4 regions of the Streptomyces sp. NPDC021115 genome follow, and region 4 is predicted to be linked to each of the others. Evidence: riboswitches for the same ligand, from Rfam matches in the RefSeq annotation. Region 4 holds a riboswitch; each other region holds the start of a gene.

Region 1 (4,312 bases), on a different contig from region 4:
GCGTACTCCTGATCACATAGCGCTCGACGAACGGGCCGTTCGGGAACAAACGGCCGAATCAGGGTAAGCATGACCCGCGCCGGACTCCACAGCGGGACGGGGGAGGGGGCCGGGGCGCCGCGGCCCCCTCCCGTGGCGTCAGGACGCGGGCAGCTCCCCGCGCACCGTACGGGCCGCGGCCACCAGGTGCTCCAGCGAGGCGCGGGTCTCCGGCCAGCCACGGGTCTTCAGCCCGCAGTCCGGGTTGACCCACAGCCGCTCGGCGGGGATCGCCTTCAGCCCGGTGCGCAGCAGCTCGGCCGCCTCCTGTGGGCTCGGTACGCGCGGGGAGTGGATGTCGTACACGCCGGGCCCGGCCTCGCGCGGATAGCCGTGCGCGGCCAGCTCCCGGGCCACCTGCATATGGGAGCGGGCGGCCTCCAGGCTGATGACGTCCGCGTCGAGGTCGTCGATGGCCCGCACGATGTCGCCGAACTCGGCGTAGCACATGTGGGTGTGGATCTGGGTGGCCGGGCGGACGCCCGCCGTGGACAGCCGGAACGACTCCGTCGCCCACGCCAGGTACGCCGCCCGGTCGGCGGCCCGCAGCGGCAGCGTCTCGCGCAGCGCGGGCTCGTCGACCTGGATGACCGAGGTCCCGGCGGCCTCCAGATCCGCCACCTCGTCGCGCAGGGCGAGGGCGACCTGGCGCGCGGTGTCCCCGAGCGGCTGGTCGTCGCGGACGAAGGACCAGGCCAGCATGGTGACGGGACCGGTGAGCATGCCCTTGACCGGCCGGTCGGTGAGGGACTGGGCGTACGTCGTCCAGCGCACCGTCATCGGTTCGGGGCGCGAGACGTCACCGGCCAGGATCGGCGGGCGGACGTAGCGGGTGCCGTAGGACTGCACCCAGCCGTGCTGGGTGGCGAGGTAGCCGCTGAGCTGTTCGGCGAAGTACTGCACCATGTCGTTGCGCTCGGCCTCGCCGTGCACCAGGACGTCCAGACCGGCCTTCTCCTGGAAGGCGATCACCTCCTGGATCTCGGCCTTGACGCGCTCCTCGTACCCGGCCGTGTCGATCCGCCCGGTACGCAGGCCGGCGCGGGCGGCACGCAGCTCGCCGGTCTGCGGGAAGGAGCCGATGGTGGTGGTCGGCAGCAGCGGCAGGCCCAGGTGGGCGCGCTGCGCCCCGGCCCGTTCGGCGTAGGGCCGGGAGCGGCGGGCGTCGGCCCCGGTGACCGCGCCGGTGCGGGCGCGGACGGCCGGGTCGCGGGTGAGGGCGGAGTTCGCACGGGAGGCGAGGGCGGCCCGGTTGGCGGCGAGTTCCGCGGTGATCGCGCCGGTGCCCTGGGCCAGGCCCTTGGCGAGGGTGACGATCTCGGTGGTCTTCTGCTCGGCGAAGGCCAGCCAGCGCAGGATCTGCGGATCGATGTCCCGCTCGGCCGCCGCGTCGAGCGGGACGTGGAGCAGGGAGCAGGAGGCCGAGACGTCGACCCGGTCGGCGAGCCCGAGCAGGGTGCCGAGGGTGGACAGGGACTTCCCCAGGTCGTTGACCCAGACGTTGCGGCCGTTGACCACACCGGCGACCAGCCGCTTGCCGGGCAGCCCGCCGACGGCGGCGAGCGCGTCCAGCTGGGTGGCGGCGGCCTCGGTGAAGTCCAGGGCAAGCCCCTCGACCGGCGCCTTGGCCAGCACCGGCAGGGCGTCGCCGAGCCGGTCGAAGTACGAGGCGATCAGCAGCTTGGGCCGGTCGGTGAGGGCGCCGAGGTCGCGGTAGGCGCGGGCGGCGGTGTTCAGCTCGGCCGGGGTGCGGTCCTGGACGAGGGCGGGCTCGTCCAGCTGCACCCACTCCGCCCCGGCCGCGCGCAGGTCGGCCAGGACCTCGGCGTACACCGGCAGCAGCCGGTCGAGCAGCGTCAGCGGCTCGAAGTCGGCGGCCACCCCGGGCGCGGGCTTGGCGAGCAGCAGATAGGTGACCGGGCCGACCAGGACCGGCCGGGCGGTGAGCCCGAGGGCCCGCGCCTCCCTGAGCTCGCCGACCTGCTTGGCGGAGTCGGCGGTGAAGACGGTGTCCGGGCCCAGCTCCGGGACCAGGTAGTGGTAGTTGGTGTCGAACCACTTGGTCATCTCCAGCGGCGCGATGTCCTGCGTCCCGCGCGCCATCGCGAAGTATCCGTCGAGCGGATCGGCGGCGACGGCGGCCCGGTGGCGCCCGGGGATCGCGCCGACCATCACGGTGGTGTCCAGGACGTGGTCGTACGCCGAGAAGTCACCCGTGGGGACCTCGTCGACACCGGCCCCGGCCAGCTGCTGCCAGTTGGACCGGCGCAGGTCGGCGGCGGTGGCACGGAGGGCGTCGGCGGTGACGCGGCCCTTCCAGTAGCCCTCGATCGCCTTCTTCAGTTCCCGGTCCGGGCCCTGGCGGGGGTAGCCGTACACGGTGGCCCGTGCTGCCGCGGCTGCGGGCTTGTCGGTCACGGAGATCTCCTTCGCGAGATGAATCCCTGAGATCCCGGCAACGGGACGAGAGCGCGAAGGGTGACGAACCCGGCGGTACGGTCTCGCGCGGCACAGCGCGGTCGTCCGTTTCGGGTATGTACGCCGACCCGCCCTCGAGGTCACCGGGATGTCCGCGTACGAGTCGTCCGCACGCGGGCAGGTGGCAGGTCTTCGGACTCACGGGCGCGTCCTCCGAAGAAGAGGACACCTAGTGGCCGTCGCTTCCCAGACCCGTTTCCCCGGGTCCAGTGCGTATGACGGCGGTCGTTCCCGTTCACCGCTGCGGGGCAGTCCCGGATTCCCACCGGGTTCCCTCTTGCGACGCCTCCCGCCTGGCGGACGGGGCGAACCAGCTGCACCGGCAAGACTACGGCGCCGTCCGGCGGTGTGCCGAGCCCCGGCCCGGCATTCGGATGGTGAGTTGGGACACCCGGTGGTCAGTCCCAGCGGTCGGGGTCGGCGGCCTTCCAGTCGGCCGCCCAGGACGCGGGCGCCTCGGCGAGCAACTGCCCGGGCGCAAGCCACTCGTACAGCTCCTCGTAGGACCTGTGCGTGACGGGGTCGGTACGCCGCCGCAGCATGTGCGGGCGCAGCTGCGCGGGTTCGGTGACCCCCATGGACGCCATGATCTGGAGCGCGCTCGCCACCGTCGCCTCTTGCAGACGCCGCACCCGGGGCGTCTTGTCGCCGACGTCGAGGGCGCGGGCCCGCCGGGGGTCCTGGGTGGTGACGCCGGTGGGGCAGGTGTTGGTGTGGCACCGCTGGGCCTGGATACAGCCCACGGCGAACATCATGGCCCGCGCCGCGTTGCCGTAATCCGCGCCCTGCACCATGCGTTTGACCAGGTCGGTACCGGTGGCTATCTTGCCGCTCGCGCCGACCTTGACCCGGTCCCGCAGCCCCGCGCCGACCAGCGCGTTGTGCACGGTGAGCAGCCCCTCGGTGAGCGGCGCGCCGAGGTGGTCGGCGAACTCCAGTGGCGCGGCCCCGGTGCCGCCCTCGGCCCCGTCCACCACGATGAAATCGGGGGCCGTGCCCTCCTCCCGCATGGCCTTGCACACGGCGAGGAACTGCCGCCGCGAGCCCACACAGAGCTTGAAGCCGGACGGTTTGCCGCCGGACAGCTCCCTCATCCGGGCCAGGAAGCGGACCAGTTCGCGCGGCGTGGAGAACACCCGGTGGTACGGGGGCGAGATGACCGTACGCCCCTCCGGCACCTCCCGCACCCGCGCGATCTCGGCGTTGACCTTGGCTCCCGGCAGGACCCCGCCGATGCCCGGCTTGGCGCCCTGCGAGAGCTTGAGCGACACGCACTTCACCTGGTCGTACGCGGCCTTGTCGGCGAACTCAACCGGATCGAAGCCGCCGTCCCGGGTGCGGCAGCCGAAGTATCCGGTGCCGATCTCCCAGACCAGGTCGCCGCCCGGCCGCAGGTGGTACTCCGACAGCCCGCCCTCACCGGTGTCGTGGGCGAAACCCCTGGCCGCCGCACCCCCGTTGAGGGCGAGGATCGCGTTCGCCGAGAGCGAGCCGAAGCTCATCGCCGACACGTTCAGCAGCGCCATGTCGTACGGGCGGCCGCAGTCGGGCCCGCCGACGCGCACCCTCGGCACCGTTTCCGGCACCGGGCACGGAGCCATCGACGGCACCAGGAACTCGTACCCGGGCTGGTACACATCCCGCTCGGTGCCGAACGGCTCCTCGGCGTCGGTGCCCTTCGCCCGCTCGTAGACGATGCTGCGGACGTCCCGGTCGAAGGGCCGCCCGTCGAAGTTGCGCTCGATGAAGTACTGCTGGAGCTCGGGCCGGATCGCCTCCAGCAGGAAGCGGGCGT
Region 2 (4,312 bases), on a different contig from region 4:
CCATGAAGAGGTTCAGCGACTGGCTCTGGTCGAGGTACGGGGTGCGGGCGGCCGCCATGTCGATCAGGGCGCGCTGCGGCACCTCCCACGCGGTCCGGTACAGGTCGCGGACGTCGGCGGGCACCCAGGAGAAGTCCTGGACCGAGCCGTTGGCCTCGCGCAGCGCGTCCCGGGTCTGGGCGTCCCAGACGCCGAGCTTCTTGAGGTCGTTCACCAGGTAGTTGTTGACCTGGAGGAACTCACCGCTGAGCGTTTCGCGCTTGAAGAGGTTGGAGACCTGCGGCTCGATGCACTCGTACACGCCCGCGATGGAGGCGATGGTGGCGGTCGGCGCGATGGCCAGGAGCAGCGAGTTCCGCATGCCGGTCGTCGCCATCCGCTGCCGCAGCGCCTCCCAGCGCTCGGGCCAGGTGGCGGTCGCGTCGGTGTAGTGGTCCGGGTGGAGCACACCGCGCGCGGTGCGGGTCTCGGCCCAGGCCGGGTGCGGACCGTGGCGCTCGGCGAGGTCGCAGGACGCCTCGTACGCGGCGAGCATGATGCGCTCGGAGATCCGGGTGGACAGCGCCTGCGCCTCGGCCGAGTCGAACGGCAGCCGCAGCCGGAAGAACACGTCCTGGAGGCCCATCAGCCCGAGCCCCACCGGCCGCCAGCGGGAGTTGGAGGCCCCGGCCTCTTCCGTGGGGTAGAAGTTGATGTCCACCACGCGGTCGAGGAAGGTCACGGCGGTGCGGACGGTGCGGTCCAGCCGCTCCCAGTCCATCTCGCCGTCCGCACCGAGGTGCGCGGCCAGGTTGACCGAGCCGAGGTTGCAGACGGCGGTCTCGCCGTCGTCGGTGACCTCCAGGATCTCGGTGCACAGGTTGGAGGAGTGGACGACCCGGCCCGGCTCGGCGGTCTGGTTGGCGGTGCGGTTGGCGGCGTCCTTGAACGTCATCCAGCCGTTGCCGGTCTGCGCGAGGGTGCGCATCATCCGCGCGTACAGCTGGCGCGCCGGGACCTTCTTGAGCGCCCGCCCCTCGGCCTCGAACCGGCGGTACGCGGTCTCGAACTCCTCGCCCCACAGGTCGACCAGCTCGGGCGCGTCCACCGGCGAGAACAGCGACCAGTCGGCGTCCGCCTCGACCCGGCGCATGAACTCGTCCGGGATCCAGTGCGCGATGTTGAGGTTGTGGGTGCGGCGGGCCTCTTCGCCCGTGTTGTCCCGCAGCTCCAGGAACTCCTCGATGTCCGCGTGCCAGGTCTCCAGGTAGACGCAGGCCGCGCCCTTGCGCCGGCCGCCCTGGTTGACGGCCGCCACCGAGGCGTCGAGCGTGCGCAGGAACGGCACGATGCCGTTGGAGTGCCCGTTGGTGCCGCGGATCAGCGAACCGCGGGCGCGGATGCGGGAGTACGACAGACCGATGCCGCCCGCGTGCTTCGAAAGCCGCGCCACCTGGTGGTAGCGGTTGTAGATCGAGTCCAGCTCGTCCAGCGGCGAGTCCAGCAGATAGCAGGACGACATCTGCGGGTGGCGGGTGCCGGAGTTGAACAGCGTGGGGGAGCTGGGCAGGTACGACAGCGTGCTGGTCATCCGGTACAGCTCGGCGACGTCCGCCAGCGCCCGCTCCGACAGGTCCTCGGCGAGCCCGCAGGCCACCCGCAGCAGGAAGTGCTGCGGGGTCTCGATCACCTGACGGGTGATGGGGTGGCGCAGCAGATAGCGGCTGTGCAGGGTGCGCAGCCCGAAGTAGCCGAAGCGGTCGTCGGCGCCGTCGGCCAGCGCCTGGTCCACCAGGCCGTCCAGCCGGGCGGTGTGGGCGGTCACGAACTCGGCGGTGGAGTCGGCGATCAGGCCCTCGCGGTGGCCCACGGCGACGGAGGCCGAGAAGGAGTCCGCGCCCTGCCCGGCCGCCTCCTCGGCGATCGCGCGGGTCAGCAGCCGCGCGGCCAGCTTGGAGTACTCCGGTTCCTCGCCGATGAGCCCGGCCGCCGCCTCGGTCGCCAGCGAGCGCAACTCCGCCTCGTCCGAACCGGGATGGCGGCCGCGCAGGGCGGCGGCCGCGACCTTGCCGGGGTCGGTGGCGGGCAGATCGGCGGTGAGCGCCGTCAGGGTCCGCAGCAGGGCGGTCCCGGGCGCGTCGGCCGCTGCCGCAGTATCCGCTGCCTCTGAAACCGGGTCGGCGGGCGCGATGGTCACTGAAGTGGTCTCCCTCGCTCGGCTGGGGGCCTTTCGAGGGCAGTGCGCGATGGCCGCTCGTGGGCATGCCGATTCCGCTCTACGGCACCCCACGCAGCGTCCATCGACCCACCCCGCGAGGCCCGGACGTATGCAGACGGCCATCGGCAGGTCATCGGACTCACGGGTACGCGAAAGCGCACACGTACACCGTTGCGGGACAGTTCCGGATTCGCACCGGATTCCCCTGCGGCGACAGCGGAGACGAGCATACATCTTGTGTCGCGGTGCGCACGCGCCCCCAGATGTTGTGTCGTCAGCTGGGAGAATTCGCACAGTTGTGCGCGTCGTGTCGGGTCTGGGCAGTGCCGGAATCCCAGGGAAAACTAGCTTCCCGCGCCGCTCCGCCGCCATTCGTCCAGGGCACGGGCGAGGCGGGCGCGGTAGCCCGCGTAGCCGTCCTCGTAGGCGTCGCGCAGCTCGCTCCGGGGCTCGACGGTACGGGACGCCGCGTGCCACCGGGACGCGTCCACGGGGTCGCCGAGCGAGGCCCAGGCGACCGCGACCGCGCCCCGCGCGCCGACCTCCGGCTCTTCGGGCACGACCACCGGCCGGCCCATGACGCTCGCGAAAATCTCCGTCCACGCGGCGGACCGCACGCCCCCGCCGCACAGCGCGAGCCGCCCCGAGAGCCCCGCCGCCTCCAGGCAGTGGCGGGCCGCGTAGGCGATGGCCTCGCACACGGCCCGTACGGAGTCGGCGCGGGTGCTGGCGAGGGTCAGGCCGTCCAACCGCCCCCGGGCGGCGGGCTCCACGAACGGCGCGCGCTCCCCGGCGCCCGACAGGAAGGGCAGCGCGGTCACGCCGTTCGCGCCCGGCGGACTCCCGGAAAGCAGGGTGTCCAGGTCGGCCGTGGTCGTCCCTGTGAGATCGAGCACCCAGTCCAGGGCGGCGGTGCCGACCATAGCGGGCATCGCGCGCAGCCAGCGGTCCGGATCGGGGGTGCACAGCCACATCCCGGCCGGACCGGCGGCCGGGTCCACCTCCGGGCGGTCGGTGAGGACTTGGCAGGCCAGCGTGGTGCCGACGATGAGCAGCCCGTCGCCCACGTCCCGCACCCCGCTGCCGATGGCGCACGCGGGGAGGTCGTACGGACCGGAGACGACGGGCAGTCCGCGCGGCAGCCCGGTCAGCCGGGCCCCTGCGTCGTCCAGCGCGAGGACGGTGCCGGGCGCGGCGGGCGGGGGCAACAGCCGGGCGTAATCGGACAGTCCGCACAGCTCCAGCGCGTCCGGCACATATGTGCGGGTGGTGACGTCGAGGAACGGCAGGGAGGCATCGGAGGCGTCCACGGTGATGACGCCGGTCAGCCGCTGGGCCACCGCGTCCACGCAGTAGCCCGCGACCGCCGCGCGCTCCAGCGCCTTTGGCTCGTGCTCGGCCAGCCAGCGCAGCAGCGGGGCGTGGCAGCCAGGGAACAGCCCCGAGCCGGTGCGGGCGTGGAGGGCGGCGAGCGTGCCGTCCGCGCTCCAGCGGGCGACGGTCCCGCCTCCCCGGCCGTCCAGCCAGGAGATCGGCGGGCGCACCGCCCGGCCCGCCTCGTCGCGCAGCCACAGACCGTCGCCCTGGCCGGTGAGCGCGAGCGCGGCGGGCGGGCCGGGGAGCGCCGCGGCCACCTCGCGGACGACCTCGGCGACCGTGCGCAGCACGTCCTCCAGGTCCTGTTCGACCAGGCCGCCTGGCAGCCGGTCCAGTCGGCTGGGGCGGGCCGCGGAGGCGAGCGCGACCCCGTCGCGGCCGAAGGCCACGGCCTTGGTGACGGAGGTGCCGACATCCACTCCGATGATCACGCGCATGCCCTGCCGCCCTCCGGAACCTCGGTGTCCCATCCCACATCACATGGGCGATGCTAGATTTAACACTCGCGACGTGATCAGGCAATGGCTGACGTACGCGGCTGACGCATATGGCTGGCATATCGAAAGGCCCCGGATGACCGCCCGACTGCTGCTCGTACGGCACGGAGAGACCGTGTGGCACGCGGAGAACCGGTACGCCGGGATCTCGGACATCGCGCTGACCGAGCGCGGCCACCGGCAGGCGCGGGCCCTCGCCCACTGGGTGCGGGGCCGCGGGATCGACGCGGTGGCCTGCTCC
Region 3 (4,312 bases), on a different contig from region 4:
GCGGGGACGAACGCCCGGCCCGCCGCCCGCGCGACCCGCCGCAGGAAGGCGCGGCGGAAGCCGTCGCTCTCCAGCGAGCCGTGCCAGTGGGTGCCCCACACCGCGCCCACCCGGCAGCCGTCCAGGAACGGTTCGTCGCCCCCGTCGAGCAGTTCGGCGACCCCGTGGTGGATCTCGTAGCCCTCCACCCGCTCGCCCAGCGCCTCGCCCACCGGCCGGGCCAGGGTCTTGTCCGTGGCGAAGCGGACCCGTACGGGCAGCAGTCCGAGGCCCGCGACCGTTCCGGCCTTCGACTCGACCTCGTCCTCGATGTGCTCGCCGAGCGCCTGGAAGCCGCCGCAGATGCCGAGCACCGGCCGCCCCTCCGCGGCCCGCCGCGCTATCGCGTCGGCGAGACCGCGCTCCCGCAGCCACTCCAGCGCCCTGACGGTGCCCCGGGTGCCCGGCAGCACCACCAGATCGGCGTCGGTCAGCTCCTCCGGGCGGTCCACGAAGCGCACGACCACGCCCGGCTCGGCGGCCAGCGCGTCCACATCGGTGAAGTTGGACATCAGCGGTACGGCGGCCACCGCGACCCGCAGTACGTCCGCGCCGTGCGGTGGTGCGACGACGCTCTCGCGCACCGTGCCGCGCAGCGAGACCCGCAGCCCGTCCTCCTCGTCGATGCCGAGGCCGTGGGCGTACGGCAGCACGCCGACGGTCGGCCGTCCGGTGAGGTCGCGCAGCATGTCCAGGCCGGGTTCCAGCAGGCTCACATCGCCGCGGAACTTGTTCACCACATAGGCGGCGACATGCCGCTGGTCCTCCCGGGACAGCAGCGCGGTGGTGCCGAAGAACGACGCGAAGACGCCGCCGCGGTCGATGTCCCCGACCACGACGACCGGCAGCCCCGCGGCCCGGGCGAGACCCAGGTTGACGATGTCGGTGCGGCGCAGATTGATCTCGGCCGGGCTGCCCGCGCCCTCGCAGATCACCGCGTCGTGCGTGCGCCGCAGCTCGCTCAGACAGCCGGTGACGGTCTCCAGCAGCCCTTCGCGCCGCTCCGAGTGATAGCCCCTGGCGCTCATCTCGCCCACCGGCTTGCCGAGCAGCACCACCTGGCTGCTGCGGTCGCTGCCCGGCTTCAGCAGGACCGGGTTCATCAGGGCGCTCGGTTCGACGCGCGCGGCGGCGGCCTGCATGGCCTGCGCCCGGCCGATCTCGGCGCCGTCCCGGGTGACGAAGGAGTTGAGCGACATGTTCTGCGCCTTGAACGGGGCGACCCGGAGCCCTTTGCGCGCCAGCCAGCGGCATATGCCCGCCGTGACGACGCTCTTCCCGGCGTCCGAGGTCGTCCCCGCGATGAGCAGTCCGCCCCCCGAGGTCATCGGGTCACCCCTCTCTGGCTTGCCGCGGAGCGCCCCACGGCGGTGGCGAGCAGGGCGAGCGCCGACACCTGCCGCGAGAGACGGATCGCCCGCGGAATGTCGGCCACCGCCACGGGACGGCCGCCCGGATTCAGTACGGGACGGTGCTCGACCCGGCCCGCGTACGCCAGGGTGCCGCCCAGCCGCACCCCCAGCGCGCCCGCGAACGCCGCCTCCACCGGGCCCGCGTTGGGGCTCGGATGGCGTCCGCCGTCGCGCCGCCAGGAGCGCCACGCGCCGCGCGGATCGGGCCCGGCGAGGGCGGCCAGGGCGGCGGTGAGCCGGGCGCCGGGCCAGCCCGCGACGTCGTCCAGCCGGGCCGCCGCCCAGCCGAACCTGCGGTAGCGGGCCGACTTGTGGCCCACCATGGCGTCCAGGGTGTTGACGGCGCGGAAGCCGACGAGCCCAGGCACCCCGGCCACGGCCCCCCACACCAGCGCGCCCACGACCGCGTCCGAGGTGTTCTCGGCCACCGACTCGACGACCGCCCGCGCGATCTGCTGAGCGTCCAGCGCCTGCGGATCGCGTCCGCACAGATGCGGCAGCCGCTCCCGCGCGGCGTCGACGTCCCCGGCGGCCAGCGCGTCACCGATGGCCCGGGCCTCCCGTACGAGCGAGGTGCCGCCCAGCACGGCCCATGTGGCGGCGGCGGTCAGCGCGGCGTCGGCCGTACGGCGGGGCCCGGTGAGGGTGCGTACGGTACGGGCCAGCAGCGCGGCACCGGCGGCCGCGCCGCCCGCGCACAGCGCGGTGTGCAGGGCCCCGGAACCGCGGTGGTCGCGCCACAGCAGCCGCTCGGCGGACGCGGCGGCGCGCCCGAACGCGGCCACCGGATGGCCGCGGCGCGGATCGCCCGCGGCGAGATCACCGAGGAAGCCGAGAGCGGCGCCGCACGCGTACGAGGCGTGGTCGGCACGCATCCCTCAGACCGCCGTCACGCCTCTGCGGACGGGACCGCCGCCGGGCATATGGACAACGGATGGAGCTGACGGCGTGGCAGTGCCGGGCATGGCGGTATGTCCTCACTCAGGGTCCGCGCCCTGGCTCGACGTGACCGGCGGTGCGAGTCTCCTGGCTCCCGGATCCGCGGCTCTCCCGGTCTTCCAGCCCTCCTCGTGTACGGACGGCCGTGACCCCTCGCGGTGAGGGGAGAGCGCTCCCCGGTGACAGTGGCGGGACCGCGCCGGATTCTCACCGGCTTCCTCTTCTGCCGCCGTTTGGCTCGGGAAGTCCACCATGGGGCGCGAATGGGCGTCAACTCGCATGTGACCTGCGATGCCGGAGTGTGCCGAGGCCCACAGGCGCCCATCCGGCAAACGGCCGCGGGGCGGTGGGCGCCGATCCGCACCCACCGCCCCGCGGCCTTCTGTGGCGTTCCGTGGCGTCAGGCCACGATCAGATAGATGCCGTACGCCACCACCGCGGCGCACAGCGCGAAGCAGGCGTACGCGCCGGTGCGCGCCACCTGGGACGCGCCGCCAGCGCCGCCAGCGCCGCCAGCGCCGCCAGCGGCGGACGCCGCGGCCTGGGGCTGCGGCTGTGCCGTACGGGAGGTGCCGATGATGCCCAGGGTGAAGACCCCTACGACGCCGACCGTCACCGCGAGGCTGACGCCGAAGACCTGGCCGAGGGCCGCCCAGTCGATGTGCATGGTGTGTGCTCCCTGTCAGCTGGTGGAACGGGTGCCCGCGGTGGCGGGGGTCGGGGCGGAGGCGGACGAGCCGTCGTTCGTGTCGTCGTCGCCATCGGTGGCGGACGCGGCGGACCCGGCGGACGTGGTCTTCCCGGCGGGCGGCGGGGACACCGTCCGCAGCGCGGTGGTGATGACACCGGGCGACTCGACGGGCTCCACGCTCGGCGCGTTGACGTTCCCCGCGTCCACCGGCTTGCGGCGCGAGAGCACCCAGATGACGCTGCAGCCCACCACCGCGAGGACGGCGACGGCGGCGATGCCCCCGTTGCCCTGGTCGGCCAGCAGCGCCGCACCCGCGGCCACCAGACCGGCGGCCGGGAGGGTCAGCACCCAGGCGGCGACCATGCGGCCCGCGGTCGACCAGCGCACCACACCGCCCTTGCGGCCGACGCCCGCACCCATGACGGCGCCCGAGCAGACCTGCGTGGTGGACAGCGCGAAGCCGATGTGGGAGGAGGCGAGGATGACGGTCGCGGCGCCGGTCTGGGCGGCGAAGCCCTGCGGCGGCTGGATGTCGGTGATGCCCTTGCCCATGGTGCGGATGATGCGCCAGCCGCCCAGGTAGGTGCCGAGGGCGATCGCGAGACCGGCGGAGACGATGACCCACATGGGCGGGTCGGAGTCGGGCGCGATGACGCCGCCGGTGACCAGTGCGAGGGTGATGACGCCCATCGTCTTCTGGGCGTCGTTGGTGCCGTGGGCCAGGGAGACCAGGGCGGCCGAGGCGATCTGCCCGGCGCGGTAGCCCTTCGCGGTGTCCTCCGCGGCCCGGTTGTGGGCCAGCCGATAGGTGAGCCGGGTGGCGGCCACCGTGGCGATGCCCGCCACGACCGGCGCGGCCACGGCCGGGATGAGGACCTTCATGACGATCGCGTCGCTGTTGACCCCGTCCATGCCCACGGAGACCACGGTGGCGCCGATGAGGCCGCCGAAGAGGGCGTGTGAGGAGCTGGACGGAAGACCGGCCAGCCAGGTCACCAGGTTCCAGAGGATCGCGCCGACCAGCCCCGCGAAGATCACTTCGGGCCGGATACCGGATCCCTCGTCGATGATTCCGCCGGAGATGGTCTTGGCGACCTCCACGGAGAGGAAGGCGCCGACGAGGTTGAGGACTGCCGACATCGCCACCGCGACCCGAGGACCGAGTGCTCCGGTGGAGATGGTGGTGGCCATGGCATTGGCCGTGTCGTGGAAGCCGTTGGTGAAGTCGAAC
Region 4 (4,312 bases):
CGTCGTCGGCCTCGTCGAGGGACGCGGCGAGCCGTACGGCGTCGTCCAGCAGCCCGACGACGTGCGGGAAGGCGTCGCGGAAGAAACCGCTGATGCGCAGCGTGACATCGACGCGCGGGCGGCCCAACTGATCGGCGGGCACGGGTTCGAGTCCCGTTACTCGCCGTGAGGCGTCGTCCCACACGGGGCGGATGCCCATCAGAGCCAGCGCCTCGGCCACGTCGTCGCCGGAGGTGCGCATGGCGCTCGTCCCCCACAGCGACAGGCCGACCGAGCGCGGGTACTGGCCGTCGTTGTCGGCGCGGTAGCGCTCCAGCAGCGAGTCGGCGAGCGCCTGGCCGGTCTCCCAGGCCAGGCGGCTGGGCACGGCCTTGGGGTCGACGGAGTAGAAGTTGCGGCCGGTCGGCAGGACGTTGACCAGCCCGCGCAGCGGCGATCCGGACGGCCCCGCGGGCACGAAACCGCCGTTCAGGGCGTGGACCGCGTGGTCGATCTCGTCGGTCGTGGCGGCGAGGCGCGGCACGACCTCGCGGGCGGCGAACTCCAGGATCGGAATGACCGCGGCCCGCTGGACCTCGGGCAGGTCCAGGACAGCCTTCTCGGCTGCCTCCGGGGCCCAGTCCGCGTCCTCCATCGCCTGCACGAGGGTGCGGGCGCGCTCCTCGGCCTCGTCGGCGCCGGTGCGGGTGGCGGCCGACTCGTCCAGGCCCAGCGCCTCGCGCAGCCCGGGGAGCGCCGACGTACCGCCCCAGATCTGGCGGGCGCGCAGGATGGCCAGCACGAGGTTGACGCGCTCGGGGCCGGTCGGCGCGCCGCCGAGGACATGCAGTCCGTCGCGGATCTGGGCGTCCTTGACCTCGCACAGCCAGCCGTCGACGTGCAGCAGGAAGTCGTCGAAGCCCTCGTCGTCGGGCCGCTCCTCCATCCCCAGGTCGTGGTCGAGCCGGGCGGCCTGGATCAGGGTCCAGATCTGGGCGCGGATGGCGGGCAGCTTGGCCGGGTCCATGGAGGAGATGGCGGCGTACTCGTCCAGCAGCTGTTCCAGCCGGGCGATGTCGCCGTAGGAGTCGGCGCGCGCCATCGGCGGGACGAGGTGGTCGACCAGGGTGGCGTGGACGCGGCGCTTGGCCTGGGTGCCCTCGCCGGGGTCGTTGACCAGGAAGGGGTAGATCAGCGGCAGGTCGCCGAGTGCGGCGTCGGGGCCGCAGGCGGCGGACAGCCCCGCGTTCTTGCCCGGCAGCCACTCCAGGTTGCCGTGCTTGCCCAGGTGCACCATGGCGTCGGCGCCGAAGCCGCCGTCGGCCTCGGGGGTGGCCATCCAGCGGTAGGCGGCCAGGTAGTGGTGCGAGGGCGGCAGGTCGGGGTCGTGGTAGATGGCGATGGGGTTCTCGCCGAAGCCGCGCGGCGGCTGGATGACGACCAGGAGGTTGTTGTGGCGCAGCGCGGCGAGCACGATCTCGCCCTCGGGGTCGCGGCTGGTGTCCACGAACATCTCGCCGGGCGGCGGGCCCCAGTGCTCCTCGACCGCGTCGCGCAGCTCCCGCGGCAGCGTGGCGTACCAGCGGCGGTAGTCGGCGGCCGGGATGCGGACCGGGTTCTTGGCCAGCTGCTCCTCGGTCAGCCAGTCCTGGTCGTGGCCGCCTGCCTCGATGAGGGCGTAGATCAGTTCGTCTCCGGCGCCGGAGGCCAGGCCGGGGAGCGCCCCGTCGCCCTCCTCGGGGCCGAAGTCGTACCCTTCGGCGCGCAGTCGGCGCAGCAGGGCGACGGCGCTCGCGGGGGTGTCGAGGCCGACCGCGTTGCCGATGCGGGAGTGCTTGGTGGGATACGCGGACAGGACGAGCGCGAGGCGCTTGTCGGCGGCCGGTATGTGGCGGAGCCGGGCGTGTCGTACCGCGATTCCGGCGACACGCGCGGCGCGCTCGGGATCGGCGGCGTAGACGGGCAGCCCGTCCTCGTCGACCTCCTTGAAGGAGAACGGCACGGTGATCAGCCGTCCGTCGAACTCCGGGACGGCGACCTGGGTCGCGGCGTCCAGCGGTGAAAGGCCCTCGTCGTTCTCCTCCCACGCGCTGCGCGGCGAGGTCAGGCACAGCGCCTGGAGCACGGGGACGTCGAGCGCGGCGAGCGCGCCCGCGTCCCACGCCTCGTCGTCGCCGCCCGCCGAGGCGTCGGCGGGGCGGGTGCCGCCCGCGGCGAGCACGGTCGTGACGATGGCGTCGGCCGCGCCGAGGGCGTCGATCAGCTCGGGCTCGGGGGCCCGGAGGGAGGCGACGAACAGCGGCAGCGGGCGGGCCCCGGCGTCCTCCACGGCCCGGCACAGCGCCTCCACGAAGGCGGTGTTGCCGCTCATGTGGTGGGCCCGGTAGTAGAGCACGGCGACCGTCGGGCCGGTCACGTCCTCGCGGGCGGTGCGCTCCAGCGGGCCCCAGGTGGGGGCGGGGGCGGGCGGTTCGAAGCCGTGGCCGGTGAGCAGCACGGTGTCGGACAGGAACCGGGCCAGCTGGTCGAGGTTGGCGGGCCCGCCGTGGGCGAGGTAGGCGTGCGCCTCGGCGGCGATCCCGACGGGGACCGTGGACGCCTCCATGAGCTGGGCGTCAGGGGCCTGTTCACCGCTGAGGACGACGACGGGCAGATCGCCGGCGAGCAGGGTTTCGAGGCCGTCCTCCCAGGCACGGATGCCACCGAGCAGCCGCACGACGACGAGTTCGACCCCGTCGAGGAGGCCGGGCAGGTCGTCGAGCGGGAGCCGCGCCGGGTTGGCGAGGCGGTACGGCACCGGGCCCGTGGCCGCGCGGGCACTGAGCAGGTCGGTGTCGGACGTCGACAGCAGCAGAATCATGGCTCAGTGCCTTCCTCGGGGTCCGCGCCCCGGGCGGGTTGGAAGACGGCAGGAGTTCCTGGCTCGCACGGCGGGCTGTCGTGCTCACAGTGGCGGGACCGCACCGGATTCGCACCGGTTTCCTCCCCTAGACGCCGTCTTGTGCGTCCGGCGGGCCAGACGGCCCGCCGAAGAGCATAGTAGGCGTTGCTGACCTGGTACGGGACGGTGAGGGCCGACCGGACGTCGGTATGCTCGCCGCCATGTCCCTCCCCCCGACAACCGGCCCACTTGCGGATGAAGCGCCCTCCGGAGCGCCCTCGCGGCGGGCGCGCGGACGCGATGACGCCTGCCCCGGCGCGCTGCGGCTGCACCCGGCGGACGACGGCTCCCTGGCGCGCGTCCGCATCCCGGGCGGCCTGCTGACGGCTGGTCAGGCGGAGGCGCTGGCGGGGGTGTGCGAGGAGCTGGGGGACGGTCGGCTCGACCTCACCTCACGGGGCAATCTCCAGGTCCGGGGCCTGGACACGGGATGCGGCGGCGAGCTGGCGGCCGCGCTGCGGACCGCCGGGCTGCTGCCCTCCGACCGGTACGACCGGGTGCGCAACATCGTGGCGTCTCCGCTGAGCGGCCTTGACGGCGCCGGATGCGGCGATGTCGCCGCGTGGGCGCGGGAGTTGGACGCCGCGCTGTGCGCCGGTACGTGGGCGGAGCTGTCCGGCTTGTCGGGCCGTTTCCTGTTCGCGATGGACGACGGCCGAGGCGATGTGGGCGCACTCGGCGCGGATGTGACATTGATCGCAACCCGCGATGACGGAGCGGTGCTGGGCGTGGGCTCCGGGTGTGCGCTGGAGGTGCGGGCGGAGGACGCATCACGCGCCGCCGCACTGGCCGCCGTGGAGTTCCTGACCCGGACCCGGGAAAGCGGTACGCGGGCGTGGCGGGTGCGCGAACTGCCCGCGCAACACGCCGTGACGGCCGAGGGCTTGGCGGCGCGACTCGCGGACGAGGGTGTCGAAGCCGTACGTATCGGACACGACGTGCCGAGCGCGCCGAAGCCCGGCGCGCCGCCCGCGCCGGGCGTGGTGTCCGGGCCGGACGGGCGCCACGCCGTGTCCGTCCTCGTTCCCCTGGGCCGGGTCCGCGCGGCGCGGTGGCGGCTGCTCGCCGGGCTCGCCGCCCGGCACGGGTCGGGCGATCTGCGTGTGACACCCTGGCGCGGCGTGGTGCTCCCGGGGTTCACCGCGGACGGCGCGCGGGCCGCTGCGCGCGAGGTGGCCGACGCGGGGCTGGTGACCGATCCGGACTCCCCATGGGTCGGGGTCGGCGCGTGCACGGGGCAGCCGGGCTGCGCCAAGTCCCTGGCCGATGTGCGCGCCCACGCGGCGCGCGCGGTGGCGGACGCCCCTCGTACGGGCGCTCCCCGCTCCCCCGACGCGCCGCCGGTGTACTTCTCCGGCTGCGAGCGGCGCTGCGGCCACCCCGGCGGCCGCT

The links. A riboswitch is a leader RNA that binds a small molecule or an ion and turns the genes downstream of it on or off. The one in region 4 is predicted to bind cobalamin.
Region 1: another riboswitch for cobalamin. It lies ahead of metE (5-methyltetrahydropteroyltriglutamate--homocysteine S-methyltransferase); the one in region 4 lies ahead of cobN (cobaltochelatase subunit CobN).
Region 2: another riboswitch for cobalamin. It lies ahead of ACH4TL_RS02680 (ribonucleoside-diphosphate reductase subunit alpha); the one in region 4 lies ahead of cobN (cobaltochelatase subunit CobN).
Region 3: another riboswitch for cobalamin. It lies ahead of ACH4TL_RS31015 (cobalamin biosynthesis protein); the one in region 4 lies ahead of cobN (cobaltochelatase subunit CobN).

The regions. Positions count from the first base shown of each region.
Region 1 is NZ_JBIRQF010000002.1:987,455-991,766, forward strand. Features, by position in the region: gene metE (5-methyltetrahydropteroyltriglutamate--homocysteine S-methyltransferase) at 139-2,457, opposite strand; cobalamin riboswitch at 2,623-2,847, opposite strand; partial or broken gene ACH4TL_RS10060 (FMN-binding glutamate synthase family protein) at 2,916-4,312, opposite strand, start outside.
Region 2 is NZ_JBIRQF010000001.1:591,825-596,136, reverse strand. Features, by position in the region: gene ACH4TL_RS02680 (ribonucleoside-diphosphate reductase subunit alpha) at 1-2,176, opposite strand, end outside; cobalamin riboswitch at 2,304-2,444, opposite strand; gene ACH4TL_RS02675 (FGGY family carbohydrate kinase) at 2,542-4,011, opposite strand; gene ACH4TL_RS02670 (histidine phosphatase family protein) at 4,148-4,312, shown strand, end outside.
Region 3 is NZ_JBIRQF010000012.1:168,305-172,616, forward strand. Features, by position in the region: gene ACH4TL_RS31010 (cobyric acid synthase) at 1-1,367, opposite strand, end outside; gene ACH4TL_RS31015 (cobalamin biosynthesis protein) at 1,364-2,326, opposite strand; cobalamin riboswitch at 2,471-2,613, opposite strand; gene ACH4TL_RS31020 (hypothetical protein) at 2,791-3,057, opposite strand; gene ACH4TL_RS31025 (anion permease) at 3,073-4,312, opposite strand, start outside.
Region 4 is NZ_JBIRQF010000005.1:479,360-483,671, reverse strand. Features, by position in the region: gene cobN (cobaltochelatase subunit CobN) at 1-2,839, opposite strand, end outside; cobalamin riboswitch at 2,872-3,023, opposite strand; gene cobG (precorrin-3B synthase) at 3,082-4,312, shown strand, end outside.